Regions from separate parts of the Allobosea sp. FG18 genome, predicted to be linked through region 3. Evidence: riboswitches for the same ligand, from Rfam matches in the RefSeq annotation. Region 3 holds a riboswitch; each other region holds the start of a gene.
The links. Region 3 has a riboswitch for thiamine pyrophosphate ahead of ACODTJ_RS26695 (LuxE/PaaK family acyltransferase). Riboswitches for the same ligand answer to the same signal wherever they lie in the genome.
Positions count from the first base shown of each region.

Region 1: linked by a shared signal. The riboswitch ahead of thiC (phosphomethylpyrimidine synthase ThiC) and the one ahead of ACODTJ_RS26695 (LuxE/PaaK family acyltransferase) in region 3 are both predicted to bind thiamine pyrophosphate.
Region 2: linked by a shared signal. The riboswitch ahead of thiO (glycine oxidase ThiO) and the one ahead of ACODTJ_RS26695 (LuxE/PaaK family acyltransferase) in region 3 are both predicted to bind thiamine pyrophosphate.

Region 1 covers NZ_JBMDKB010000010.1:32,267-41,670, reverse strand. The annotation lists gene ACODTJ_RS12860 (linear amide C-N hydrolase) at 1-669, shown strand, start outside; gene ACODTJ_RS12855 (SphA family protein) at 760-1,452, opposite strand; gene ACODTJ_RS12850 (hypothetical protein) at 1,449-1,814, opposite strand; gene ACODTJ_RS12845 (hydroxyethylthiazole kinase) at 1,853-2,620, opposite strand; gene thiC (phosphomethylpyrimidine synthase ThiC) at 2,617-4,494, opposite strand; TPP riboswitch at 4,575-4,679, opposite strand; gene ACODTJ_RS12835 (hypothetical protein) at 4,910-5,107, opposite strand; gene ACODTJ_RS12830 (hypothetical protein) at 5,155-5,427, opposite strand; gene ACODTJ_RS12825 (OmpA family protein) at 5,538-6,623, opposite strand; gene ACODTJ_RS12820 (polysaccharide deacetylase family protein) at 7,902-8,807, opposite strand; gene ACODTJ_RS12815 (dipeptide ABC transporter ATP-binding protein) at 8,819-9,404, opposite strand, start outside.
Region 2 covers NZ_JBMDKB010000011.1:61,965-71,368, reverse strand. The annotation lists gene ACODTJ_RS13920 (hypothetical protein) at 1-150, shown strand, start outside; gene ACODTJ_RS13915 (hypothetical protein) at 216-680, shown strand; gene ACODTJ_RS13910 (hypothetical protein) at 963-1,172, shown strand; gene ACODTJ_RS13905 (hypothetical protein) at 1,494-1,760, shown strand; gene ACODTJ_RS13900 (hypothetical protein) at 1,856-2,020, shown strand; gene ACODTJ_RS13895 (hypothetical protein) at 2,140-2,361, shown strand; gene ACODTJ_RS13890 (hypothetical protein) at 2,372-2,518, shown strand; gene ACODTJ_RS13885 (hypothetical protein) at 2,528-2,743, opposite strand; tRNA gene ACODTJ_RS13880 (tRNA-Ser) at 2,891-2,981, opposite strand; TPP riboswitch at 3,191-3,292, shown strand; gene thiO (glycine oxidase ThiO) at 3,367-4,362, shown strand; gene thiS (sulfur carrier protein ThiS) at 4,346-4,543, shown strand; gene ACODTJ_RS13865 (thiazole synthase) at 4,545-5,315, shown strand; gene ACODTJ_RS13860 (thiamine phosphate synthase) at 5,330-5,944, shown strand; gene ACODTJ_RS13855 (Rdx family protein) at 6,092-6,406, opposite strand; gene ACODTJ_RS13850 (carboxypeptidase M32) at 6,542-8,035, opposite strand; gene ACODTJ_RS13845 (NADH:flavin oxidoreductase/NADH oxidase) at 8,193-9,284, opposite strand.
Region 3 covers NZ_JBMDKB010000035.1:19,993-29,396, forward strand. The annotation lists gene ACODTJ_RS26675 (ABC transporter substrate-binding protein) at 1-911, opposite strand, end outside; gene ACODTJ_RS26680 (ABC transporter permease) at 918-1,667, opposite strand; gene ACODTJ_RS26685 (ABC transporter ATP-binding protein) at 1,664-2,455, opposite strand; gene ACODTJ_RS26690 (acyl-CoA reductase) at 2,445-3,893, opposite strand; gene ACODTJ_RS26695 (LuxE/PaaK family acyltransferase) at 3,899-4,975, opposite strand; TPP riboswitch at 5,066-5,194, opposite strand; gene ACODTJ_RS26700 (UDP-glucose dehydrogenase family protein) at 5,356-6,702, shown strand; gene ACODTJ_RS26705 (mannose-1-phosphate guanylyltransferase/mannose-6-phosphate isomerase) at 6,912-8,324, shown strand; gene ACODTJ_RS26710 (site-specific DNA-methyltransferase) at 8,916-9,404, shown strand, end outside.

The DNA of each region.
Region 1 (9,404 bases), on a different contig from region 3:
TCGACCGTCGCGGAAGTGAAGGCGGCGCTCGACAAGACCGTGATCGTCGATCTGCCGGCACCGATGGTGAACTTCACCTTGCCGTTCCACTTCCCGATCCACGATGCGACGGGCGCCTCCATCGTGATCGAGCCGGTGGACGGCAAGCTGAAGGTCTATGACAACCCGATGGGTGTCCTGACCAACTCGCCAACCTTCGACTGGCACCTCAACAACATCCGCAACTACGTCAAGCTTTCGCCGGTCGCGGCCGACCCGCTGAAGATCGGCGGCAAGACCTTCGCCCCCTTCGGCCAGGGCTCGGGACTGCTCGGCATTCCGGGGGACCCGACCCCGCCTTCGCGCTTCATCCGCGCGCTCGGCTATGTCGCTTCGGCGAAGCAGGCTCCGGATGGCCCGCAGACGGTCCGTCTCGTCGAGCACATCATGAACAATTTCGACATCCCCGTCGGCTTCATCGACTCCGCCGCGAAGGGCGGGGAACTCGAATACACACAGTGGACCTCGGTCGCGGATCTGCGCGCCAGGAAGTACTACATCAAGAGCTATCAGGATCAGGTCCTGCGCATGGTCGACCTGACCAGCTTCGACCTCGACGCCAAGACGCTTCAGGTCGCGCCGTTCAAGCCGAACCCTGTGCCCCCGGCCCTCCAGTTCGGCAAGCCGTAACGGACGATAGCCGCCCCCTTTCGCTCCGCGAGATCGGGGGCGGCGTTCCCTGGATCATGGACCGGCGAACCGCCCCTGGCGGTCTTGCCGTCAGGGCGAAGCCGTCAAGGGCAGCGAGACGGTGAGCAGGCCCACGGTTCCGCGCGCCCGGTTCTCCGCGGCGAACTCGCGCAGAACCTTGATGCGGGTCGAGATCGGCGTCTTTCCGACCGTGAAATTATAGGCGAGCGTGCCGCCAAGCGCGGTCACGCGTCCCTTATAGGCGCCGAGCTGCGCGCCGGCCCCGCTGTCGCCGGTGAGCTGCTGATAATGATAGCCGATGACGCCGGCCGACAGGGCGCTGGTCAGCGCCTTCGAGGCCGCCCATTCAAGATGGAACTCGGTGCCCGTCCGGTAGTCCGTCGCCGGATTGGTGCCGTTGAAGGTCACGCCGGCAACGCCCGAGAGATCGATGCCGGTTTCCGGATCGAACCAGGTGAGGGCGCCGGACAGATCCGTCGCCCAGCGATGGAAGGCGAGATTGGCGAGTTCGCCGTTGCGGTAGTCGCCTGCAGGTGCGTTGACCATGACGGTCGCGTTCCAGTGGAACTTGCCGGCATGCCAGCCGAGCATCGCCGAGAACACGGGATCGCCGACGACCACCGCGCTGTCGCGCAGGCTGGTGCCGATGATGCGGTTCGTGCGCGGCGAATCGTACTCAGTGCCGACCCCGACCCGGACACGGCCGACGGGCAGGGTGGCACCGAGCGCGACATTGCCGCCGGCGATCTCCCAGGGCGTCACCCATGTGCGCTCAGGAAATCCGCCCTGGCCTGGCTGCGCACATCCGCGACGAAACGTCCGCCCGCCGGCAGCGACTTCCGGGCGTCGAGCTTCGCATCGTAGCTGTAGGTGTCGCTCTCGAAATAGACCCCGGGAGGCGGCAGGTAGCCCGCCATCGCGCCGCGCCCGCCGAGCAGATAGAAGCCCGTGCCGTTTTCGGCGGCGGCGGCTTTCTCACAGGTTCCGAAAACGCCGGCGGCAAGGCCGAGCGCCAGCAGCACGCCGAGCCGGACCAGCCGGGACGATTGCCCGCAGACTTCGTTATACGTCATGTTGTCGATCGCCCCCCGGCGCAGCCGCCGCCAGCCGGGCGAATCAGCCATGCAACCCTAACGCGCCTGCGGCCGGCGCTGAATCCCCCCTAGGTCCTGTCCCCGTGGTTTCGCGCGCCCGCCATGCGGGCTTGCAGCGTCTGCGGGTCCAGCGTCGCGAGCGCGTCGATCAGCGCGACCGCGAAGCTGCCGGGGCCGGCAGCGCGCTCGGCCGCGATCTCGCCGGCAATACCATAGGCGGTCAGCGCCGCCGCGGCCGCGATCACCGAGTCGGGCTCCACCGCCCGGCAGGCCGCGACCAGCGCGCTCGAAGCACAGCCGAGCCCGGTCACCTTGCTCATCAACTCATGACCATGCGCGACCGACAGAGCCCGATCCTCCGTCTCGATGCGGTCGACCGCGCCGGTGGTGACGCGCACGATATCCCGTCGCAGCGCGAAAAGCGGCTCCAGCACCGCCATTTCCGTGGCATTGCCACGCACCAGCACATCGAACAGCGCCAGCACGTCGCCGACCAGCCGCAGCCGCAAGGGCGAGAGCTCGACGAAGACCGGGTCGAGCACCAGCGGAATGCGGCGCTCCCGCGCGACGCCGACCAGCTTGGGAATGGCGCGCTCGCCTTCGAGGCTGAGCGTGCCGAGATTGATCAGGATCGCGCCCGCGCCGGCTGCGACCGCCTCGACCTCGTCGGGATGGCTCGCCATCGAGGGCACGGCCCCGACGGCCAGCAGCATGTTGGCGGTAACGTTCTGCGCCACTGTATTGGTCAGGCAGTGGACGCGCGGGCGGCGCCTGGCCACCCGCGCGAGGATCGATGCGACGCTGGCTGCGTCGAGCTTTTCGCTGAAACCGCTCATTCAGCAGCAGGTAGATAGATACTCCCGCCCTTGTCGAGGAATTCCTTCGACTTCGCCGCCATACCTTCCGCGGCCATGGCTTCAAGGCTTGCCCGCTCGTTGTCGCTCATCGCCAGCACCTCGGCGCGCAGATCCTGCGTGATCTTCATCGAGCAGAATTTCGGCCCGCACATCGAGCAGAAATGCGCGACCTTGTGGGCGTCCTTCGGCAAGGTCTCGTCGTGGAACTCCCGCGCCGTGTCGGGGTCGAGCGCCAGGTTGAACTGATCCTCCCAGCGGAAGTCGAAACGGGCGCGCGAGAGCGCATCGTCGCGAATCTTCGCGGCCGGATGGCCCTTGGCAAGATCGGCGGCGTGCGCCGCGATGCGGTAGGTGATGACGCCGGTCTTGACGTCGTCGCGGTTGGGCAGACCCAGATGCTCCTTTGGCGTGACGTAGCAGAGCATGGCGCAGCCATACCAGCCGATCATCGCCGCACCGATGCCCGAGGTGATATGGTCGTAGCCCGGCGCGATGTCGGTCGTCAGCGGTCCGAGCGTGTAGAACGGCGCTTCGCCACACTCGCGCAATTGCTTGTCCATGTTCTCCTTGATCTTGTGCATCGGCACATGGCCGGGGCCCTCGATCATCACCTGACAGCCTTTTCCCCAGGCGATGTTGGTGAGCTCTCCCAGCGTCTCGAGTTCGGCGAACTGGGCGCGGTCATTGGCGTCGGCGATCGAGCCCGGACGCAGGCCGTCGCCCAGCGAGAACGAAACGTCGTAGCGGCGCATGATCTCGCAGATCTCGTCGAAACGCTCGTAGAGGAAGCTCTCGCGATGATGCGCGAGGCACCAGCGCGCCATGATCGAGCCACCGCGCGAGACGATGCCGGTGACGCGCGATGCAGTGAGGGGGACGTAAGGCAGCCGGACGCCGGCATGGATGGTGAAATAGTCGACGCCCTGCTCGGCCTGCTCGATCAGCGTGTCCTTAAACACCTCCCAGTCGAGCTTGATCGGATCGCCACCGACCTTCTCCAGCGCCTGGTAGATCGGCACCGTGCCGATCGGCACGGGTGAATTCCGCAGGATCCAGGAGCGGATGTTGTGGATGTTACGGCCAGTGGAGAGGTCCATCACCGTGTCGGCGCCCCAGCGGATCGCCCAGACCAGCTTCTCGACCTCCTCGGCCGCGCCGGAGGTGACGGCCGAATTGCCGATATTGGCGTTGATCTTGACCAGGAAATTGCGGCCGATCGCCATCGGCTCCAGCTCGGGATGGTTGATGTTCGCGGGGATGATGGCGCGGCCGCGCGCGATCTCCTCGCGGACGAATTCCGGCGTGACGAATTCCGGCACGTTGGCGCCGAAGCTCTCGCCATCGGCATGGCGCTCCCGCGCGCCCTCCAGCATGGCGGCGCGGCCGAGATTCTCGCGATGGGCGACATAGATCATCTCGGGGGTGACGATGCCGGCCTTGGCGAATTCGTACTGCGTCGTCATCTGGCCAGGCTTCGCCTGCAGGATCGGGCGCTCAGCCGGACAGGCGGGCACGAGCTGCTCGGCGGAGATGTGGCCGTTATCGGCGGCGGTGACAGCACGGCCGGGGACTTGCTCGAAGCCGCGTGCGTCGAGCCAGGCGCGACGCGGCTGGACGAGGCCGGCATTGAGATCGATCTTCGCGTCGGTCTCGGTGAAGGGGCCGGAGGGGTCGTAGAGGCGCACCGGCGGCTCGGCATCGGTCGTCAGCACGACCTCGCGGAAGGGCACGCGCATCTCGGGATGCTCGGGCGCCGCGACATAGATCTTGCGCGAGCCGATGATCGGCCCGGTCGTGACGCTCTGGGGAGCGGTCTTGACGCTGTTCTTCTGGGGTTTGGTGTGGGCATTCATAGGGGGGATCTCCTCCTTGGTACAGGTCAGGAGATCCGGCGTCGAAGCGGTTCAAGCGCTGTGATGCGGGTGCAGGCCAAGGCTGCACCGCGTTCCAGTCCCTCCGCCGGTATGACCCGGATCAGGTTCGATGGGTTCAGCTTCGAAAGCCGTCTCAGCCCTTGCGGGCACCCCTCGGAACACTGGCGAGGTTAGGCGTAGCGCCGCCGCTTGGCAACGGGCTGCAAGCATACCTCCCAGACCAACTGGTGGAGTATCCCGCAGCCCTCATCCTGAGGAGCGCCGCAGGCGCGTCCCGAAGGATGGTCCAGATCGTTCGGGAGCCTCCTGAAGCATCCTTCGAGACGCCGCTGACGCGGCTCCTCAGGATGAGGGCTGCCCATTTTCAAACAGGTTGTAGAGGAGAAGGAATGGCTCAGGCGGTCCGGTCGACCAGCGTGCCCTGCCCGGCTGGCAGCATCGCCTGCGTCTGCTCGACGCTCTGCTGCAGCATGGCGACGAGGCTCTGCTCGGCCTGCGCATTCTGCTTGAGCATTTCGGCCGACAGCGCCTGCTGCGTCGAGGCGGCCTGCATCGTGACGATGCTGGTGGCGAGGGAAACGGCGTCGCTCATGGCCGCACCCTAGTCGGGCAACCCTACCAAATCCTCAACCCGGCCCCTCAAGGTGCGATGATCGAGGGCACGGGCTTCGGCATCGGCGGATCGCGCTCGGACCGAATCTGCGCCTTGTCCGCGCCAGCTCCACGCGTCTCGTCCCGTGGCGCCACGCTGTTGGGCATCGGCGGGCGCGCCACCTCGCCCGAGCGCGGCACCAGCGGCACGCCGGGAGCGCGCTGCCTTGCCGGAGCAGGCGCGGTCTGAGCCTGCGCCAAGACTGCAATGGGCATGCCGGCAACAAGCGCCACGGCGATGACCTGGACAAGCTTTCTCATGGCGGCATCTCCCCTCGGCTATCCTCCGGAAACAAAACAGGCGCAGGGAACGGGAGTTCCCTGCGCCTGATAAAGAACGGGGCTGCTTCGAGAGCACCCCCGCCCGGTCGTTACTGGTTCTGGCCGCTGAGCAGCGGCGTGATGCGCCGGAGCGTGACGCGCCGGTTCTCGCGCGAAGCATCCTGCGTGTTCACCTTCAGATATTGCTCGCCATAGCCCTGGGTCGTCAGGTTTTCCGGCGGGATCTGGAAGTCGCGCGTCAGGATCTCCGCGACCGATTGCGCCCGGCGATCGGAGAGCGAGAGATTGTCGACATCGGCGCCCACGGCGTCGGTGTGGCCCTCGACGAGGAAGACCTCGTTAGGCGAGCGCTGCAGGGCGCGCTTCACCGAATCCGCGATCACCGACAAGCGCCGCGCCTGATCCTGCCCGACCTGCCAGGAACCGGTATCGAAGTTGATCGTGTCGATATCGACGCTGCGCATGCGGGCACGCAGGTCCGGCGAATAACGGACCTCGTCCAGCGTGTAGCGGCGCGGGATCGCGGCGATCGGCGGGGCGATGATCGTCTCGTAGATCAGATCCTCGTCGGCCCGGTCCGCATCGACGATATAGCGCTCGCGCGGCATCGGCAGCGGCGGCGGCGGCAGCACCACGACATCGTCGGCAAAGCGGCCCGGACGGTCGCGCAGCGTGTTGTCGATGATGATCACCTCGCGGTTGTCGCGGTCGATGCGGGTGCGGCGGATCAGCCGGCCCTCCTCGTCGGTGACGGTGACGATGCGCGTGCCGTCCGGCCGCTCGAAGATCGTGCGGTTCTCGTCGCCGCGGCGTTCGGAGCGGCCCTGCCAGCCGAGATCGCGGAAGCGCTGATCCTCGTCGCGGCGGATGATGGCGCGGCCGTCATCGTCGCGGATGATGGTGCGGCCGGGCTCGCGGATGATGGTGACGTCACCCTCGCGCCGTTCCTCGCGGCGGCTGCGGATATCCTCGAAGCGCTGCGCACCCTGCGCGGCCATGATGCCGCCGATGACGCCGGCACCGAGACCGATCGCTCCGGCCACGCCCGGCGAGATGCCGCCACGGCGGCCTTCACGCTGAGGCGGCTGGCCGGGAGCGACGCCGGGCTGACCGGGAACAGGGGCGACACCGGGTTGTGCCGGCGCAGCCGTCCCCGGTGCTCCGCCGGACGGCATGCCGGGAGCGGGCCGCCCGACCTGGCCGGGCGCCGCGCCCGCAGGCGGGGTCGGAGCCGTGGCGCCGGGCTGAGCCGGGGCGAGAGCTGGAGCGCCGGGAGCGCCAACCGCAGGCGTGCCCGGCGCCGGGCGCGAGGGCTGGACCGGAGCAGCGCCGGCGGGCGGGGGTGGTGTCGGAGCGGCCGTTCCCGGCTGTGCTGGAGCGGCGGGAGCGGCAGGTTGAGGCGCCAGAGTCGAAGGCTGCTGAGAGGGTGCAGCCGAAGGCGGAACGGTCGGGCCACCGCGCGGAACGGCCGAGGGCGGCGCGCCGGCTCCGGGCTGTGACGGAGCAGCGGGCGCCGTCGCAGGAGGCGCTCCGGTTGGGCGAGGCTGGGTCGGCGCAGCCGAGGGCGGAACGGCCGGGCCGCCGCGCGGAACCGCCGAGGGCTGCGTGCCGGCTCCGGGCTGTGACGGAGCCGTGGGCGCTGTGGCAGGCGGCGCTCCGGTCGGACGGAGCTGGGTCGGCGCAGCCGAGGGCGGAACCGCAGGACCACCACGCGGAGCGACCGACGGCGGCGCGCCGGCGCCGGGCTGTGACGGAGCGGCGGGCGCCGTCGCAGGAGGCGCTCCGGTCGGACGAGGCTGGGTCGGCGCCGCCGATGGCGGAATCGCAGGACCACCACGCGGAGCGACCGACGGCGGCGCGCCGGCGCCCGGCTGAGGCACGACACGCGGGACGGTCGGCTCGACCGGCGGGCGCGGCGGTGTCGGGCGGGCTGCCGGGGCTTCGCTGGGCGAGGGCGCGGCACGAGGCACGGCAGGCGCCTCACGCGGCATGGCCGGGCGCTCAGGCTGCGGACGCATGGCCGGCGGCTCGGCGCGCGGCTGGGGCGCGGGCATGGCGGGAGGCTGCACCCGGGGGGCTGCCGGCGCAGGCTGCATCTGCGGCGGGCGCGGAGCCTGCGGCTGGGCGGGCGCGGTCGGGGCTGCGGGCCGTTCCGGGCCGCGCTGCTGGCCGGGCTGGCCGCCCTGTGGCTGCTGCGGGCGCCGTGGCCCGCGTGGGTCCTCATCTCCGGCGGCGGGGGCCTGTGCGACCCGGTATCCGGCCTCAGTGAAGGCCTGCCCGGCTTGCGAAAGGACGAGGGCCGGCAGGACGGTCCCGACCAGCAACCAGCGTTTCGTGCGCATCTCTATTCCCGTCGTTTTGTTTCAACGTGCGGGTATCAGGCCCCTCATGGCCTGAACCCCCGATGAAGCGAAAACGGCGGGAATCGGGCAACGGTTCCCTTGGATCGACGATCAGATGCCGGCCTGCGCCTTCACATAGGCCGCGATCTCGGCATGGGTCGCGAACCAGCAATCGCCCTTCGCCTTGGCGAGGCGGACCAGTTCCTCGAGGATCCAGAAGCGCGAGCGATAGGTGATGACATGCGGGTGCATGGTCAGCAGGAAGAGCCCGCCCTCGGCATAGGCACCCTCGAATTCGCGGCGGAAGATGTCGAAGACCGCCTCCGGCGACGTATAGGGCCTCAAGCCCTGGAAGCGGTTCATGCTGAGATAGGGCGCGTCGTCGCGGATCCATTCGACCGGCAGTTCGACGATGCCGGTCGGCTCGCCTTTCTCGACGATCTCATAGGGGTCGTCATCGGCGAAGAGCGAGGAATCGTAGAGCAAGCCGAGCTCGCGCTCGATCGAGAGCGTCACGTCGGAGAAATCCCAGGACGGGGTGCGCATCCCGACGGGGCGAACACCGGTGACCTTCTCCAGCGTATCGGCCGAGCGTAGGTGCAATTCGCGCTCGTTGGCGGGCGGCACGGCCGTGTTGACCTCATGGATCCAGCCATGGAGGCCGATCTCGTGGCCGGCGCCGATGATGCGGCGCTGTTCTTCCGGGTAGAGCAAGGCGGTGACGGCCGGCACGAAGAAGCTCGCCGGAATGTCCTGCCGCTTCAGCAGGTCGAGGATCTTGGGCACACCGACACGATTGCCGTACTGGCCCCAGGACAGTCGCCCGACCGACTTGCCGCCGTCGCGCAATTCGTTGGTCTCGTGGTCGACGTCGAAGGAGAGCGCGACCGCGCAGCGCGCGCCGTTCTTCCATGTCGCGGGCTTGAGATTACGGCCGGCGCGGACCTGCTCGACCTTGCCGCGCCAGACCTCTTCCGGCCATTGCCAGGGCAGGAGTTCATCGGGCTGGCTCGTCATGGCGGCTCTCCTCAGGTCGTCGCAGCGCCGGGCAATACCGGCACGGCGGCGAGCAGGCGCTTGGTGTAGTCGTGCTGCGGATGGTCATAGACCTCACCGGCCGGGCCGCTCTCGACGATCTTGCCGCGATACATGATGGCGACGCGGTCGCAGAGATGGCGGACGACCGAGAGGTCGTGCGAGATGAAGATCAGCGTGAGATCCAGTTCCTGCCGCAGGCGGATCAGCAGGTTGATGATCTGCGCCTGGATCGAGACGTCGAGCGACGCGACCGGCTCGTCGCAGACGACGACATCGGGCTGCATCGCCAGTGCGCGGGCAATGGCGACGCGCTGGCGCTGCCCGCCCGAGAACTGGTGCGGGTAGCGATCCGCGAAATCGGGATTGAGCCCGACCGCCGCCAGCCATTGCCGGACATAGGTCTTCGCCTGCGCGCGCTCGACGAGCCCATGCGCCAACGGCCCTTCGGCGATGCTGTCACCGACCGTCATGCGTGGATTGAGCGAGGCGAAGGGGTCCTGGAAGATGGTCTGGACCCGCGTCGTGACCTTGTGCGGCGGCTCGCCCGCGCTCATCACAGGCGCACCGTCGATGCGG
Region 2 (9,404 bases), on a different contig from region 3:
CCTGACACGATCAAGGTTGGTGCTTGGTTCCGGGTCCAGCGCGTCGGCATTGGCTTCAAGATCCACCTGCGAATGGGCGGGCCGGAAGTCACCCTTTCTGGCGATCTCGCGCGTGATCTTGCCGACCTGATCGAGAAGGCAGCGATCTAAAAAGAAACGGCCCAGGCGTTGGCGCGCCTAGACCGTTCAGAACTGTTTGATAGCGAGAAAATTCTATGGATACCGACGACGAAAGTCAATCAAACGGTGCATCCACGCGCCCACTTACTTCGCTTGAGTTGGAGGCGCTGGCCGCGCTCGACGCACTAGACCTCACTGTTCCGGCCTCGGAGGACACAACGCCAGCAGCGCCCAGCCCCGCCCCGGCAGCGCCGGCTCTGGGCCGGTTCCGCACGGCGATTAGTCAGGCGAAGGCCAAGCTCGCGAACGACCGGGATTCGAAGCTGGAGGTAAAGCGCAAGGCCGACAGGGACGCCTATGCCGCGCTCATCATGGAGACAGAGAAGCGCACCGTTCGCAGCCATCAACCGCTGACCCCTGAACGGCAGAAGGAGAAGGAGCTGGCGAAGTATTACGCCCAGCCGACGAGCGTGCAGAGCCAGAAGCGGCAGGAACGACGCCAGCGCGCCAAGGAGCGGAAGGCGGGCGCATCGCTCCCCGAAGGCTTCGGAAAGTTTTGACGAGCACCAGCAGTCGCACCGGCGACTGCGCTATAACGTAATCGCCAGCCTCTTAGCGGCGGCTGGTGCTCCGCCAAGACAGATTGCCGGCCCTCACCGGCAATGGCGGATTGAACCCCTCGCGATCGGCAAGCCGCGAGGGGTTTTTCGCGGCAAGAAAAGTAAGTAAGAACTTACTTAAGCTGTTGTTTTTATTTGCTAATTTATCTACGCGGCTATTGCGGCGTGGTTCCGGCCGTGCGAGTCTTCGGCTGCCAAATCACTGGCGCCAGAGACAAGCCTATGAGCCCGATCAATCACGCTTCCTATCTCGCCGACCAAACGCACCGCACGCTGGTTGACCGCCTCGCAATGGCGCACGTCGATCCCGGCCACGATCTCCGCAGCACCATCATCGAGATTCTAGGCGACGCCAATATCTGGCCGATCATGTGCCTTGAGGACCGGCTGGAGGAACGTCAGCGGCGCCGGGCGCGCGGGTTGGAAGTCTAGGAGCGGACCTATGCAAAAGGCGCAGGCCAGCTACCCGCTCCTTGTATGACATTCGCACAGACCCCCTGACTATAACTCCGTTCGTAAGCAATGAACGAAGTTGAAGCAGGAGTTGGGATGGTAACTGATAGCGCCGGACATAGTCCGGTTAGCAGGTGCATTGAGTTTATGCGCTCAATGATTGCCGATCATGAGATGGCTATACAGAGGCATCTTCGCGAAATCGAAGAGTTGGAGAGTAACGACGCGGCTGAGTTTGCCGACCGCACCGCGCCGTTCTCTGCATCCCGCACACCCAATGTGACCAATGGAGATACGAGCATGAACGAGAATACCACGCCTCTGGGGAGTGCGTCGAGCGAATGGGTTCAGCAGAACTTCGACCTTTCCCCGCGCGAGAATGTGTTGGACTACATCGGACATCGCCTCTGCGAGGCGCGTGACCACAGCGGGACCGGGATCTTCGATGTTCCACAGGTCGCGATGGAGATCCTTGAATTCATCGAAGCGCGCGCGAAGGCCATCCACCCGGACGGCTGGCTCGCCTTCGTGAACCCCGACTTCCCTGTCCAGATGTTGGAGTCGTGATGGTGGCGCTCAATCCTGCCCTCCGCGAGATGGTTGCTCGCGCTGCCGCTCGGAGTAGGCGCATTATGGTGCGGCGAGAGGTGGCTCGCGAGGTGATGACCGATGCGATCGCGGAGGAGATTTACTCCGCCACGCCGGACGACGCGGACCTCGACGTGCTCGCGCTGGCCGACACCATCGTGGACCGCTTGGAGTTGATGGGCGTCGAGCTTCCGAAGCCTCGCCTTAGTGTTCGGGCCGCGACGCAGCACACCGCCTAAACCCCAGGGCGAGTTACGACATTAGGCCCGCCGGTGCAGATCGGCGAGCTTTTGATTTGAGTCCTCTAGACGGCTGCCAGCACCCGGATTTATGTCTCTCTCAAAATGAGGGGGACACTATGGCCGACGACACCGTTGCTGCTTATCGCGTGCTTGGATTCCAAGTCGGACAAGGCCCGAATGAGGTTGCCGTGAAGCTTGAGCTGGCAGGCCAAGCAGGCCCGGCCTCGCAGATCGCAATCGCCCTTGGCCCGAAGGCTGCCGCCGAACTAGCCAAGCAGTTGGGCGAGGCCAGCGCAGCCACCGCGATTGCGAAGACACGGGCCAGCTTCAGGCAGTAGGAAGAGCGCCATGGAGTTCATCGCAGGGGTGATCGTCGGCGCGTTCATCGTATGGGCAATCATGCGTCCGATAGCGCGAGCGCACCTTCCGCCGGAAGGTCAGAACGGCCTGCCAAAGACGGACGGCTGGAAAGCCACCTACATCCGCCGACGCTAGCAGCAGCGGCTAGGGTTGCTCGCGGTAGCGCTCCAACGCCTGCCGCTTCAAATCCTCTGGACTCAGTGCCGCATGACCGAAGCCCGCGATGATATAGGCGAGGCGCGTCCGCTCGCGCTGCGCATCCTCCGGCGCAACGTCAGCCTTCACTTCTGCCCAGACTGATTCCAGCGCCGCCTGAGCAAGGGTGAGATCGCGAGAATCGGTCAGCGATGAGAACGGCACATCTTCCCCCACTGTGTTCGGCAGATTGTAGGGAAGCCGGGAGAAGGCACAAGCCGGTGCGGCGCTACACAAAAGCACCCACACTTTTGCTACACAATCGCATACAACTTCCAAGCTAAGCGATTGAAAAATAACAGGAAAAAATAGTGGCGGAGACGGAGGGATTCGAACCCTCGATACCCTTGTGGGGTATGCTCATTTAGCAAACGAGTGCCTTCAGCCTCTCGGCCACGTCTCCGGCGAGAGGCTCTATGCCCGATTGCGGAGCCGTTTGACAAGCCTCGTTGGCAACTTCCTTTGCACAGCCTGTGCATGTGTCCGAGAGAGCCATAGAGCACTCCCGTGTGAAGGGAGTGATCTGATCGTGCGCGCAGCAAGCCAGCGCAGTACACAATCGAGCCTTGCGCCAGCTCGCCTTGCCCCGATGCACGGCAGACACTAGATTGAGGCCGTCCGTTGGGGTGCCGAAAGGCTGAGAGACGTGGTTCGCGTCAACCCATCGCACCTGATCCGGGTAATGCCGGCGAAGGGAACGGTCTTCGGCAGACATCTTGATCGTGCCCCAGGCCGCTGCCTTTCCGGGAGCAGGGAAGAGCATGACGGCGCAACGCCTTCAGTCGGGCCTGAATGTCGCGGTGGTCGGCGCCGGCGTGGTCGGCCTGGCCTGCGCCACCGAACTGCTGGCGCGCGGCGCACGGGTAACCATCCATGAGCGTGGGCCGCGCATCGGCGCCGAGGCCTGTTCCTGGTATGCCGGCGGCATGCTGGCCCCGTGGTGCGAGGGTGAGAGCGCCGAGGAGCCGGTGATCCGGCTCGGGCAGCAGGCCGCCGATTGGTGGGAGCATCATGCCGGTGGCGTCACCCGCCATGGCACGCTCGTCGTAGCACCGAGCCGGGATCGCTCGGAACTGCGCCGGTTCGGCCAGCGCACCAGCCATTTCGAGGAGGTCGACGGCGAGGCCATTTCCGGGCTGGAGCCCGATCTCGCCGGACGCTTTTCGCGAGGATTGTTCTTTGGCGGGGAGTGCCATCTCGATCCCCGTCTCGCGGTCGTTACGCTCGCCGAGAGGCTGCTCGCCAACGGCGCCGTCATTCAGTTCAACAGCGCCATCGAGCCCTCCGATCTCGATGCCGATATCGTCCTCGACTGCCGGGGGCTGGCGGCGCGCGATGACCTGCCGGACCTGCGCGGCGTCAAGGGCGAGATGCTGCTGCTGCGGAGCGATGATATCCGCCTGTCCCGCCCGGTCCGGCTGCTGCATCCGCGCATTCCGCTCTACATCGTACCGCGTGCGGACGGGCTCTTCATGGTCGGCGCGACCATGATCGAGAGCGGCGAGCGGCGCCGCATCTCCGCCCGCGCCATGCTGGAACTGCTCGGTGCTGCCTATGCGCTGCATCCCGCTTTCGCCGAGGCGGAGGTCGTCGAGATCGGCACCGATGCCCGCCCGGCCTTTCCCGACAACTTACCGCGGCTGACGCGTCGCGGCCGGGTGATCCATGTCAACGGGCTCTATCGCCACGGCTTCCTGCTCAGCCCCGCCATGGCGCGGATGGCGACTGAGGCCGTGCTGAACCCGCAAGCAACACCGGAGATGCTGCATGACCTTGCTGCTTAACGGCGCGCCGCAGGATGTCGCGGCGAAGACGCTGGCCGAGGCGCTGGCCGAGCTGGGTTATGGCGGCCGCATCGTCGCGACCGCGGTGAACGGTGATTTCGTGCCCGCCCGCAAGCGCGCCGAGACGGCCTTGAGCGAGGGGGATCGCATCGAGGTCGTCGCACCGATGCAGGGAGGCTGAGGTGGCATCCTTCTATGGTTTCGAGCCGGAGAACCCGCTCTTCCTGGGCACGGCGCAATACCCGTCGCCCGCGATCCTGGCCGAGGCGGTGAAGCGCTCCGGCACCGAGGTCGTCACCGTCTCGCTGCGCCGGGAATCCTCCGGCGGCGCTGGGCAGGCCTTCTGGGCGCTGATCCGCGAGCTCGGCGTCAAGGTTCTGCCCAACACGGCCGGCTGCCATACCGTCAAGGAGGCAGTGACCACGGCGCAGATGGCCCGCGAGGTCTTCGGTACCGATTGGATCAAGCTCGAGGTGATCGGCGAGGATGATACGCTGCAGCCGGACGTGATCGCGCTGGTTGAGGCCGCGCGCATCCTCACTGACGACGGCTTCAAGGTCTTTCCCTACACCACCGAGGATCTCGTCGTCGGCGGGCGCCTGCTCGATGCCGGCTGCGAAGTGCTGATGCCTTGGGGCGCGCCGATCGGATCGGGCAGGGGGCTCAACAACCCCTATGGCCTGCGCAGCATGCGCCAGCACTTTCCCGATATCCCACTCGTCGTTGATGCCGGTATCGGGCTGCCCTCCCATGCCGCGCAGGCGATGGAGATGGGCTATGACGGCATCCTGCTCAATACCGCCGTAGCGAAGGCCGGCGATCCTGCCGCGATGGCGGAGGCCTTCGCGCTCGCCATCCGCGCTGGCCGCCAGGCTTTCGCCGCGCAGCCGATCGAGGCGCGCGATATGGCCGCTCCCTCCACGCCCGTCATGGGCAAAGCCTTCCTCGCCTGAAAGATTGCTCCCGCATGAAGCTCGACCCGTTCTACCCCATCTTCGACAGCGCCGACTGGCTGGAGCGGATGCTGCCGCTTGGCGTCAAGCTGGTGCAATTGCGCGTCAAGGACCGCCCCGAGATCGAGGTCGCGCGTGAGATCGCGCGGGCGAAGACGCTCTGCGCCGCGGCAGGCTGCATGCTCGTCGTCAACGACTACTGGAAGCTCGCCATCGCCGAGGGTTGCGACTGGCTGCACCTCGGCCAGGAGGATCTCGACGACGCCGATCTCGGCGCGATCCGCAAGGCCGGCCTGAAGCTCGGCATCAGCAGCCATGACGAGCCCGAGCTGGAACGTGCGCTGACGGCCAAGCCCGACTATGTCGCGCTCGGCCCGGTTTATCCGACGATCCTGAAGCAGATGCGTTTCGGCCCGCAGGGGCTGGAGCGGCTGGGCGAATGGAAGCGCCGCATCGGCGACCTGCCGCTGGTCGGCATCGGCGGCGTCTCGCTGGAGCGGGCGCCGGGCGTCTTCGAGGCCGGCGCCGATATCGTCGCGGCGGTGACCGACATCACCCTGAACGCCGATCCCGAAGGCCGGCTGAAGGCCTGGATCGCCGCGACGCGGAAGCACGCGGCAACCGCCTGAACACTGTCATCCCGGGCGTAGTGAAGCGGAGACCCGGGATCCATTCCGGAGCGCTTCCGAAATGGGTTCAGGCATGGATCCCGGATCGGCGCGGCTTCGCCGCTTGTCCGGGATGACCGCGAAGTATTGCGACTGTGGAGAGCGCTCTCAGCTCTCCGCCTCGGCCGACATCGTGTGTCCGTCGACATGGCCGAGGCTGCGCTCGGGGTCGAGCCGGTCGCGCACGCGCTGCTTCAGCACCTTGGAATCCGGGAAGCCGCCATCGGCCTTGCGGTCCCAGATCAGCTCGCCGTCGTAATGGATCTGGAAGATGCCGCCGGTGCGCGGGATCAGCGCGACCTCGCCGAGATCCTGCCCGAAGGTCGAGAGCAGCTCCTGCCCGAGCCAGGCCGAGCGCAGCATCCAGTTGCACATCGAGCAATAGGTGATGGCGATGCGGGGGGCGGGTTTGGTCTGGGTCATGATCGGTCACCGAAGCGGGAGGTCGTCTCCGACATCCCGCTTCGCGTGGCCCGATGCAAGTCCGAAAGCTGCATGGCTGATCGGCGATCGACTATGGCTTAAGTTTTTGTTTTTACTAAATAAAATGAAAGATCCTCACACCTCGTCGATATAGCGCCTGCGCAGGTGAGCCTTGAACACCGAGGCGTCCAGCGGCCGGCCGGTCGCTTCGGTGAGCAGCTCGTCGGTCGGGAGCAGCGAGCCCTTGCCGTGGATATTGGCGCACAGCCAGCCGACCAGCGGGCTGAAATCGCCCTTGCCGATGCCGGGCAGGATCGCGCTTTCCGCCTTGCAGGCCGCGTCGAAGATCTGGGCCGCAGTCATGGCGCCCAGCGTATAGGTCGGGAAGTAGCCCCAGCCGCCGGACGGCCAATGGATATCCTGCAGGCAGCCGAGCCGGTCGTTCGGCACGGTGACGCCGAGCAGGGATGTCATCCCAGCATTCCAGGCAGAGGGCAGCTCGGCGAGCGGCATCTCGTCGGCGATCAGCGCCTTTTCCAGCCGGTAGCGCAGGATGACATGGGCGGGGTAGGTCACCTCATCGGCGTCGACGCGGATGAAGCCGGGCTCGACGCGGGTATAGCGATGCCAAAGCGCCTCGCTCTCCCAGGCCGGGCCGGTGCCACCGAAGCTCTCCCGCATCAAGGGAGCGGCGTAGGTCAGGAACTGGCGCGAGCGGCAGGCCTGCATCTCCATCAGCAGCGACTGGCTCTCATGCAGGCTCATGCCGCGCGCGGCGCCGACCGGCTGGGCGAGATAGCTTTGTGGCCGGCCCTGTTCGTAGAGCGCGTGCCCGGTCTCGTGCAGTACGCCCATCAGCGCCTTGGTGAAATCGGCCTCGTCATAGCGCGTGGTGATGCGGACATCGTTATCGGCGCCGCCGCAGAACGGATGGGTCGAGATGTCGAGCCGGCCGCGCTCGAAATCATAGCCCAGCGCCGCCATGAACTTGAGGCCGAGCGCGCGCTGCGTCTCGCTCGCGAAAGGGCCGCCCAGCGCCGCCAGGGCCGGGCGGCGCGCCTGCACCGCCATGGCCTCTTGCGTGAAGCCCGGCAGGAAGGCGGCGAGATCGTCGAATAGCGCATCGATCTTGGCCGAGCGGCCATCGGGCTCGTAGTCGTTGAGCAGGGCATCATAGGCGGAGAGGCCGAGCTTCTCGCCCTTGGCCCGGCCGATCTGGCGCTGGAGGTTCAGGACCTCGGCGAGATAGGGCAGGAGCCCGGCGAAATCGGCATCGGCCCGCGCCTGGCGCCAGCGCATCTCGCAGGCCGAGATCGCCTTGCTCGACGCTTCCACCAGTTCGGAGGGCAGGGCGGTATCGACCGTCCAGACGCGGCGGATCTCGCGCAGGTTGGCCTTCTCCCAGGCGCCGAGGCTACCGTCGTTATCGGCCTCGCCGAGCCAGTCGCCAATGCGAGCATCGGTCGAGAGGCCGTGGCGCATGACGCGCAGCAGCGCCATGCTCTCGGCCCGCGTCTCGGCTGCGCCCTTCGGCATCATCACATCGTTGTCCCATTGCAGGATGCCGATGGCGTTCGACAGCGCGGCGATGCGGCCGAAATGGGCGGAGAGGTCGGAATAGGCGGTCATGTCTCGGCGGCTCCGGCGATTCTGTCGAACTTCATAAAGTACACGGTCATCCCGGGCGACCGCAGGGAGACCCGGGATCCATGCCGGAACGGTTCAGGCATGGATCCCGGATCTCCGCTTCGCTCCGTCCGGGATGACCTGGAACAGCGTTGCAAACTCAGGCGAACAGCTTGGAATACTGCCGCGGCTGCGAGCGCAGATACTGGTTCGGCGCCTTGACGGTGGCCCCTAGCTGGGCGGCAGCGTGCCAGGGCCAGCGCGGGTTGTAGAGGATGCCGCGTGCCAGCGCGACGAAATCGGCCTCGCCGGTGCCGATGATCGCCTCGGCCTGCTCGGCCTCGGTGATCAGACCGACGGCCATAGTGGTGATGCCTGTGGCCTGCTTCACGGCCCGCGCCAGCGGCACCTGATAGCTCGGGCCGAGCGGGATTTTCTGCGTCGCCGAGAGCCCGCCGCCGGACATGTCGATGAAATCGGCGCCGCGGGCCTTCGCTGCCGCGGAGAAAGCAATACTCTGCTCGATATCCCAGCCGCCCTCGACCCAGTCCGTGCCGGAAATGCGGAAGCCGACCGGATAGCCCGCCGGCACCACGGCACGCACCGCATCGAGCACCGCGAGCGGGAAGCGCATGCGGTTCTCCAGCGAGCCGCCATATTCGTCCTCGCGCTTGTTCGAGAACGGCGAGAGGAACTGGTGCATCAGATAGCCATGAGCGCCATGCAGCTCGATCGCGGCGAAGCCGAGCCGTACGGCCCGGCGGGCCGAGTCCGCGAAGGCCTCGATCAAGCGCGCGATGTCATCGTGGGCGAGGGCGCGCGGCGGCCGCGGGTAGGTCTCGAAGCCGATCTCCGAGGGCGCTTCGACCGTCCAGCCGCCCTGATCGAGGCCGAGCTGGCCGCCGCCCTTCCAGGGCTGGGCGAGGGAGGCCTTGCGCCCGGCATGGGCGAGCTGGATCGCGATCGGCATGTCCGACCAGCGGCGCGTTGCATCCAGAGCCTTGCCGAGCGCGGCTTCGGTTTCATCCGACCAGAGTCCGAGATCGAACGGGCTGATCCGGCCATCCGGCTCGACGGCCGTCGCCTCGATGATCAGGAGGCCGGCGCCTGACAGAGCGAGATGTCCGAGATGGATGGTGTGCCAGTCGGTGGCGCAGCCATCCTGCGCCGAATACTGGCACATCGGGGCGATGACGATGCGGTTGGCAAGCGTGAGGCTGCCAAGCTGATAGGGGCTGAAGAGCTGGCTCATGACGGGACAGGGTCTCGGAAGGGGCAGGTTTCCCGCACAGTCTAGAAGCCCACGTGCAGCCAGGGCCAGTGGCTCTCGCGCAAACGCGATGCCCGATGCGTGCAGATGCACCTCGCGCGC
Region 3 (9,404 bases):
CTGCGGAACGTGTCGGCGCCCTTCTGCAGGGCGTCGAGATCGAAGCGGCCTAGGCCCTCGCGTGCCGTCGTGGCCGAGACGCTCGACGCATTGCGCAGCTTGATGATCTCGAGATTCACAGCCTCGTCGCGTCCGTTGATGGCGCGGGTGACGGCGATGCGCGCGGCTTCCTCCGGCTTCGCGATCATCCAGGCAGCGGAATCGCGATAGGCGGCGAGGAAGCGCTTCAGCAGCGGCTTGTTCTGCTCGTAATAGCTTTCCTTCACGACGAAGATGTCGCTCGGCAGGTTGAGCTGGTCGCGGACCTCGATGACGTTGGCCTCGCCCAGTCCCTTGGCGCGGGCGACGAGCAGGCCGGTATCGGTCGCGGCGGTGGCATCGACCTGGCCCTGCATCAGCGGCGCGAAATTCAGCAGGCCGGTCGGCTGGATGGTGACATCCTTCTCGCTCAAGCCCACCTGATGCAGCAGCACCAGCAGGTTCTGGTAGGTGCCGCTGGCGAGGCTGTAGACACCGATGCGCTTGCCCTTGAGATCGGCGGCCGAGCGGATGCCGCTGCTCTTCAGCGCGACCACGTTGAAGACGTTCTGCGGATAGATGTTGTAGATCGCGACGAGCTTCTCGCCCTTGTCGAGCGCGAGATAGAGCGCGGCCGGATCGGTGAAGGCGACATCGGCCTGCCCCGCGAGCATGTTCTGCAGGGCCGCGCCGCCGCCATTGCCGGGGACATAGTCGAGCGCGATGCCCTTGGCCTTGAAGAAGCCCTTGTCCGGCTCGGCCAGCAGGTTGGTGATCTCGCTGATCGGCTGGCTCCAGCCGGCGACGGTGACCTTGTCGAGCGGCTGGGCCGCCGCGGGCGCGGCGATCAGGCAGGAGAGGGCGAGCATAAGGAGGGCGCGCAATGCGGACATAGGTGTCTAGCCTTTCGAGAAGCGATGCAGGACGCGGCGCTCGATCAGGCGCACGGCCTCGTAGAGCAGCATTCCAAGGGCGGTGATGACGATGAAGAGCGCGAAGATCAGGCTCGAATCCATCACGCTCTGCGCGGCGATGATCGAGGCGCCGAGCCCGATGCGCCCGCCGATGAACTCGCCGACCACGGCGCCGACCAGCGCGAGCACGACCGCGACGCGCAGGCCCGCCATGATGACGGGGAGCGCCGATGGTAGCTTGAGCCGAAACAGGGTCTGGAGGCGACCGGCGCCGAGCATGCGGAAGAGCTCGCGCCGGGAGGCATCGACCTCGCCGATGCCGGTCAGGGTATTCTCCATCAGCGGGAAGAAGCAGATCAGCGCGGTGATGACGACGGTCGGCGTCATGCCGAAGCCGAACCAGATGATGAAGAGCGGCCCGAGCGCGAGCTTGGGCACGAGCTGACTCGCCAGCACATAGGGCCGCAACAGGCGGCTCAGCGCCGGGAATTCCGCCAGCAGGATGCCGACACTCAGCCCGACGACGGCGCCGATGCCGAGGCCCAGCGCCATCTCGGCGGCCGTCATCGCCAGATGCGGCCAGAGCCGGCCCGTGGCGACCTCGCTCCATAAGGTCGTGAGCACGGCCGAGGGCGGCGGCAAGACGAGCGGCGACAGGCCGCCGAGCCGGCACCAGGCTTCCCAGCCGGTGAGCAGGGCGACGAACAGCAGGAGTGAGGGCAGGCGGGCGATCATGCCGCCGGCCTCCGGCTCGCCACGGCTGCCCCATCCATCGCGTCGCGCAATTCGCGGCAGGCGGCGATGAAGCCGGGTGCATAGCGCATGTCGCGATGGCGCGGACGGGCCAGCTCGATCCGGCGCACCTGCGTCACCCGGCCGGCCGCCATCACCGCGACCGTATCGGCGAGATAGGCGGCCTCGCCGATATCATGGGTGACGAAGAGCGCGGTCGTGCCGTTGAGCGCGCAGAGTCGCAGCAGATCGTCCTGCAATTCCTCGCGCGTCAGGGCGTCGAGCGCGGCGAAAGGTTCGTCGAGCAGCAGCAGGTCGGGATTGCCGATCAGCGCGCGGGCAACCGCGACGCGGCTCTGCTGGCCGCCGGAGAGTTCGGCGGGCCGTCGCATCGCGAAATCGGCAAGGCCGACACGCTCCAGCAGGTCGAGCGCGGCATCCTTGTCGGCTGCGGTCGGGCGGCGCTTCAGCGAGACCGGCAGCAGGACGTTGTCGAGCGCGCTCAGCCAGTCGAGCAGGGTCGGCGCCTGGAAGACGAAGCCGGCGCGCGGGCTCGGACCGGTCAGCGCCTCGCCGCCGATGCGGATCGCGCCCTCGCGCGGCATCAGCAGACCGGCGGCGAGCTTGAGCAGCGTGGTCTTGCCGCAGCCGCTGCGACCGAGCAGGCAATGGATTTCGCCGCGCGGGATGGTCCAATCGACTGAATCGACCACGGCCGGGCCGCCCGCGCCGTAGCGATAGCTGGCGCGCTCGATCGTGACGAAGCCGGTCCTGGCAGGATCAGTCGACATAGGGAGCGAACCCTTCCGCCGCGGCTTCGGCCGATTGTTCGATCTCGGTGAAGGTGACGAGGTCGAGCAGGCTGAACCGCCCGTCATGATGCCAGCCGGCCTCCGGCGCGGTCATGCGGCCGAGCGGGGCGATGCGGCTGACGCCGACCTCGCCGAGCTGCCCCGAAAGCCGGAAAAGTCGCTCCGGCGCGGCGGCGATACCCGCAGTCTGCAGGAAACTGCGATAGGGCGCGACGAGGGCAGGGACATCGTCGAGGCTCTCGACTGCGACCAGCTTGAGCGTTCGGTTCAGCCCGGTTGGGCTCAGGGCTTCCGGTGCCGCGACATGGACGACGCTCCAGGGATCGGAGGGGTCGCCGAGAAGCTCCGCGGCGCCGTCCATCGCGCGCGTCTCCTGCGCGCCGCGCCACGATGCGATCGAAGCTGCTTCGCCTTGCGAAAGCGCGCGGCGCGGATAGCGGGAGGCGAGGGCGGCCAGTTCCTGCGCGACGTGGCGCGCGAATTCAGCGGGGCTGACCCGACCGCCGCTTTCGACGAAGAGCATCTGCGGCGAGTAGCAGCCCTGCTGTTCGTAGCGGGTGACGTCATGGGCCGCGAGCCGGGCGAGCGCCGGGGCCTTGCGGCTGTCGAGCGCTTCGCGCGCAATCACGCCGAAGCCGATCTTGTGGCCATGCGGCAGGAAGCGGGTGGTGATCGGCAGCTTCGCCCGCAGGGCCGTCAGCGTCTCGTTGCCGCCATAGGCCATGACGGTATCGGCCGCGCGCAGGAAGACCGGTTCGGCCGCCGCCTCGCCGCCCTTCCACCAGGTGATGGCGAGGCATTCGCCGATCTCGGGATCGATCTCGGCCAGCAGGCTTGCGAACCAGCCCGCCGTCAGCGGCTCGGCCGAAGCGAGCTTGCCGATGCTGCCGGCCTTGACCAGCAGGCCGCAGATCAGGCTCCAGAGCGAGAGCGCCGGGACATTGCCGGCCCAGACATGCAGCAGAAGCTCCGGGCCATAGGCGCGCAGATAGCCGCCCTTGGGCGTCGGCTGAAAACCGTCGAGCATGCCGGGATTGGCGAAATCCTCGGCCAGGAAGCGCAGCAGCTGCGGCTTGCGGAAGGTCTTGAGATAGCCGGTGAGGCCGAGCCGGACCGTCTCGCGATCATAGCCGGTGACGATCGGCAGCAGGTGCTCGGCCTTTTGCCGCAGCGGATGCGCGCGGTCGAGCAGGCGCGCGATGGCTGCGTCGATCGCGGCGACGATGCGCGCGGCCTCCATCCGCTTCAGCCGGGCGCGCGCGTTGTCGCGCACATGCGCGCAGAGCGCAGCGGCTTGCGCCTCGTCCAGCTCCGGCAGCGCGATGGTAGCGCTTTCGCCCCAGGCGCTGTGACGGACCTCGCGCCAGCGCAAAGTCCTGGCGTTCAGGCCCGGCAGATGGCCCGCATGCTCGATCACTGGCTTCAGCCTCGTGCCGCTGCGAGGAATTCGGCGACCGCGACCGAGCAGCCCTTCGAGGCCTCGCCGTCGACGCGGCCGAGCAGCTTGAAACCGCCCGGCACGATCTCGCCGGCATCCTCGGTCAGGATCGCCGCGACGCAGTTGAAATGGGCGAGGTCGTGATGGACGATGACGCCGCGCTGGCCCTCGGGCAGGTCGGTGCCCGTCAACGGATCGACGACGCGGCTGCGGATCCAGTGCGGACCGGATTTCACCGAGGGGCAGACGGCGTTGCCGTCGTCATAGAGCTGCGAGCTCAGCTCGGTCATCCCGTACATGTTGATGCAGGACGAGCGCGGCACGCCGAAAGCGGCGGAAAGACCGTCATAGAACTCGTCGGGTCCCAGCTCGCGCGATTGACCCTTGAAACCGCCGGTATCGAGGATGCGGCTGCCTCCCGGAAGGGCGAAGCGCCGGCCGCTTGCCGCAAGCGCATCCAGCACGGGCACGAAAGAATAGCTCGCGCCGAGCAGGGCGTAGGGCTCGCCGCTTGCTTCCGCCTGCTCCAGTGCCGACAGAAGACCATCGAGGTCTAGACCGGTGGTGTTGATGAAGGTCTCGGAATCCGGCGTGCCGCATTCGCGTTTGGCCAGCGATAGATAGGTGGCGAGCGAGGAGTTCGGCAGCTCGGCCTCGTCAGGGAAGAGGATGCCCATGCGGATGCGCTCGCGGCCCTGCATGAAGCGCGCCCGGAAATTCACCAGCATCGAGCGCTTCCAGACGTCGAGCGTCGGATGGTAGCTGCGGCCGCGGATGCCTTGCGTCGTGCCGCTGGTCATGAAGACGCGTTCGGCGGCTTCAGGTGGGCTGCAGCTCAGCGTCAGGTCCTTGAACGCGGTGATCGGAACGGCCGGGATGTCGCGCCAGCGCCGGACCGAGAGCGGCGTGCGGCCACGTTGCAGGCAGAAGCGCTTGTAGGGCTCGTTGTTGCGGAACTGATAGGCGAAGACCTTGAGCGCCATCGCCTCGAATTCGGCTTCCGACACGCCGGGAAGCGCGATGAAAGCCGATAGCGCCGCGATGATCTCGGCTTGCGTCACTTAAGCTCACTCCGTCCGGACGCCGACGGCCAAGCCGGGAGCGTCGATCGCTGGAGGATCATGAGCGCAAGCTGGAATCAGGGCCTTCGGTGGCCGCATGTCCCGCATCCCTACGCCGGTATGATCCGGATCAGGTTCGGAGGGTCACCGCGTTGCTTGGGCTTTGCAGCCGCGCCGGCGGAATCTCAGCCTCCTAGCGAGGCCCCCCTGGGAACGGGAGCAGATGACGAGCGGTGGGCCTTGCTGTCAAGCCATAACGGCTTGAGACATCGTGCCGGGCTGAAAGAAGCCAATTCCGATTTTCCGGCGATTGCGCTATGCCGCAGTTGCGAACAGCAATCCTCGGCTTGCCATGATGCGCCGGCCCCAGGGAGTGACCGATGAAGATCGTAATGGTTGGCTCGGGCTATGTTGGTCTGGTGTCTGGGGCGTGCTTTGCGGATTTTGGGCATGAGGTGGTGTGCGTCGACAAGGTCGAGGAGAAGGTCGCGGCCTTGAAGCGGGGCGAGATCCCGATCTTCGAGCCGGGGCTGTCGGAGCTGGTGCGGACGAATGCGGCGGCGGGGCGGCTGTCCTTCACGACGGAGCTGGCTGGGCCGGTGTCCGAGGCCGACGCGGTGTTCATCGCGGTCGGCACGCCTTCGCGCCGCGGCGACGGCTTCGCGGATTTGTCCTATGTCTATGCGGCGACGCGCGAGATCGCCGGGGCGCTCAGCGGCCACACGGTGATCGTGACCAAGTCGACGGTTCCGGTCGGCACCGGCGACGAGGTCGAGCGCATCGTCCGGGAGCTCCGGCCGGATGCCGATTTCGCGGTGGTGTCCAACCCCGAGTTCCTGCGCGAGGGCGCGGCGATCGAGGATTTCAAGCGGCCGGACCGGATCGTGGTCGGCACCGATGACGAGCGGGCGCGGGCGGTGATGGCCGATATCTACCGGCCGCTCTATCTCAACAACGCGCCGATCCTGAACACCGGCCGGCGCACGGCGGAGCTGACGAAATACGCGGCCAACGCCTTCCTGGCGACCAAGATCACCTTCATCAACGAGATTGCGGACCTGTGCGAGCAGGTCGGCGCCAATGTCCAGGACGTGGCGCGCGGCATGGGTCTCGACAACAGGATCGGCGGCAAGTTCCTGCATGCCGGGCCGGGCTATGGCGGCTCCTGCTTCCCGAAGGACACGCTCGCCCTGATCAAGACGGCGCAGGATCACGGCACGCCTTCGCGCATCGTCGAGACGGTGGCGGCGGTCAACGAGCAGCGCAAGCGGGCGATGGGGCGCAAGGTGATCACGGCCTGCGGCGGCTCGGTTCGGGGCAAGACGATCGCGGTCTTGGGCCTGACCTTCAAGCCGAACACCGACGACATGCGCGACGCGCCCTCGATTGCGGTGATCACGGCCCTGCAGGATGGCGGCGCCGTGATCCGCGCCTTCGACCCGGAGGGCATGGAGCAGGCGAAGGCGGTTCTGCCGGCCGGCGTCACCTATTGCCGCGACGCCTATGAATGCGTCGCAGGTGCGGATGCGGCGGTGATCGTGACCGAATGGAATATCTTCCGCGCGCTCGACCTCGACCGCGTCAAGGCCGCCATGGCCGCCCCCGTCCTGATCGACCTGCGCAACGTCTACCGCGCCGAACAGGTCCGCGCCAAAGGATTCACATATGCCGATGTCGGTAGGGGGATCGACGCGCCGGAAGGCAGGCACGCCGAGACTGCGGCCTGACAGGTTCCCCGAACGACCCGCCACTGCCACGGTCGAAGAGATGACCGGTGGCCAACCCGGCGCTTGTCCCTCTCCTTAAGGACTTCGCTACCAAACCCGCCGATCGGGCTCCGCATACACCTTCCCGTAAAGCGAGGCGGCTACGCTGCGACACCGGAGATGCGTGTCGTCCGAACGAACGGCGGAGCGCAAGGCGGAGTGGCTTCGAGATGGCGACGAAGATCATACCTGTTGTGATGTGCGGCGGCGCGGGGACAAGGCTTTGGCCGGTGTCTCGTGACACGATGCCGAAGCAGTTCATCCCGCTCCTGGGACGGGATTCGACCTTTCAGCGGACGATGCGGCTGCTTTGCGACGGATCGGTTTTCGTCGAGCCGATCGTCATCACCAATGTCGATTACCGCTTCACGGTGCTTGAGCAGCTCCAGGCGCTTGGCCTTTCGGCGGAGATCGTGCTGGAGCCGGCACGGCGCGATTCGGCGGCCGCCGTTGCCGTCGGGACCGAGATCGCCCTCGGGCGCGACAGCCAGGCGATCGTCGGCGTCTTTGCGGCCGATCACATCATCCGCGATGCCGGGCTCTTCGTCGAGACCTGCCGGAAGGCCGGCGAGCTTGCCGCGCAGGGCCTCATCGTGACCATCGGCATCCCGCCGACCCATCCTGCAACCGGCTATGGCTATATTCAGCCGGGCGAGGCGCTCGGCGAGGAAGCCCGCGCCGTCGCCGCCTTCGTCGAGAAGCCGGATGCACAACGGGCGGCGCAGTACCTGCTCGACGGCTATCTCTGGAATTCCGGCAACTTCATCTTCGACGCCGCGACGATGCGTGCCGAGATCGCGGCGTTCGAACCCGAGGTCCTGAAGCCTGTCACCGAGGCGGTCGCCGGGACCACGCCGGATCTCGACTTTCTCCTGCTCGACGCCGCCAGCTTCGGCAAGGCCAAGAAGACGTCGATCGACTACGCGGTCATGGAGCGCACGCGAAAGGCGGCCGTCATTGCGGGGCATTTCGGCTGGTCTGACGTTGGCGGCTGGTCCGCGGTCTGGGAACTCTCGGACAAGGATGCGAGCGGCAATGTCGTCGAGGGCCGCGGCTACGTCCTCGACGGCTCGAACAATCTCGTGCGCGCGGATGAGGGCCTCGTCGCGGTGATCGGCCTGGACGATGTCGCGGTGATCGCGACGCGCGATGCCGTGCTCGTCGCCCCGAAGGCCAAGGTCGACAAGGTCAAGGAATTGGTCGCGCTGGTCGCGGCCAAGGGCGAACCGGAGGCAAACGCGCATCGCGAGATTCACCGGCCCTGGGGCAAGTATCTCTCGGTCGATACAGGCGGACGTTACCAGGTCAAGCGCATCACGGTGAAACCGGGTGGCATCCTGTCGCTGCAGAAGCACCATCACCGCGCCGAGCACTGGGTCGTGGTACGCGGCACGGCGGAGGTCACGCGCAACGACGAGACGATCATCGTCCACGAGACCGAGTCGATCTACCTGCCGATCGGCTGCGTCCATCGCATGGCCAATCCCGGCAAGATTCCTCTCGAGATCATCGAGGTGCAGGTCGGTTCCTATCTCGGCGAGGACGACATCGTGCGCATCGAGGATGTCTACAAGCGCGTGTGAAGCGCCGCGCAGTTCGGCCTCTGGTCAGCAAGCCTCATGGGCTCATCGGTGACCACTGCGCCAGTTGCCCACAGATGAGGCTTTCCCTGGTATCAGGGAATTATCAGGGATCCCCGAGCCAATAAGAGCCTCGAATCGAGGTTTTTTATGGCTTAAGCACTTCTGGGAGCGTTGGTTTTCGGCGCGTGTGTAATATTGGGGGCAGGGAGTTCTCCCGCGCGGAGCTGGGATCGCACAGGGCCCGATCAGGGAATGTGTTTGACGCACCGGAGGGTTTCGATCGCTTACGGGCGGGCGATTGGGCGGCAGGTGTGGTGGCTCAGCGTACGAAGACACAGTACTATCGTACTGAAACTAATAGAGAAAATATATCGCGCTCTCTCTTGCAGGCCCGCGTGCACCATCCTAATTTCGCGCCTGTTCGGGTGATTCGCCGGACGAAGCCGAGGTTGGAATCTCGGGCCAGCTCAGGGCAGGCGTTTCGCGGGGGTGAGACGCTTGCCTTCTAGGGGTAGTCCAACTGCTAGGGCGCAGTTGGGAGAAGAGTAAGCCGCGAGTAACCAACCTTCACAGTGAGTGAAGGAGTTGAGTATGTTGCCCCTAAATCAGACCCCCAGCCCGCGCGTGCGGGCTCGTCAGCGCGCGAGCGCGACCACCCGAGATATCGTCTACAATCAGGCGATGTCGCAGTTGGCCCTGCAGATTGTCGAACGACATCTGTCGGAGCTGATGCCCTCGGCGCGCAATGCGCGGACGCACTCGAAGAAGCAGATCCATCAGATTGCCGAGAGCATCAAAGCGTTCGGGTTCGTTTCGCCGATCCTGGTGACAACGGCAGGCGAGATCGTCGCCGGGCATGGTCGCTACGAAGCGGCAAAGTTGCTCAGCATGACAAAAGTCTCGGTAATTTGCATCGATCACCTGGGTCCGCAGCAGATCCGGGCGTTGCGGATCGCGGATAACCGTCTGGCTGAGCTTTCGGGCTGGGACAACGACATCCTGAAGCTGGAGCTGGGCGAACTGATCGAACTCGACTACGAGATTGATGTGATCGGCTTTGACACACCGCAGGTCGACGTG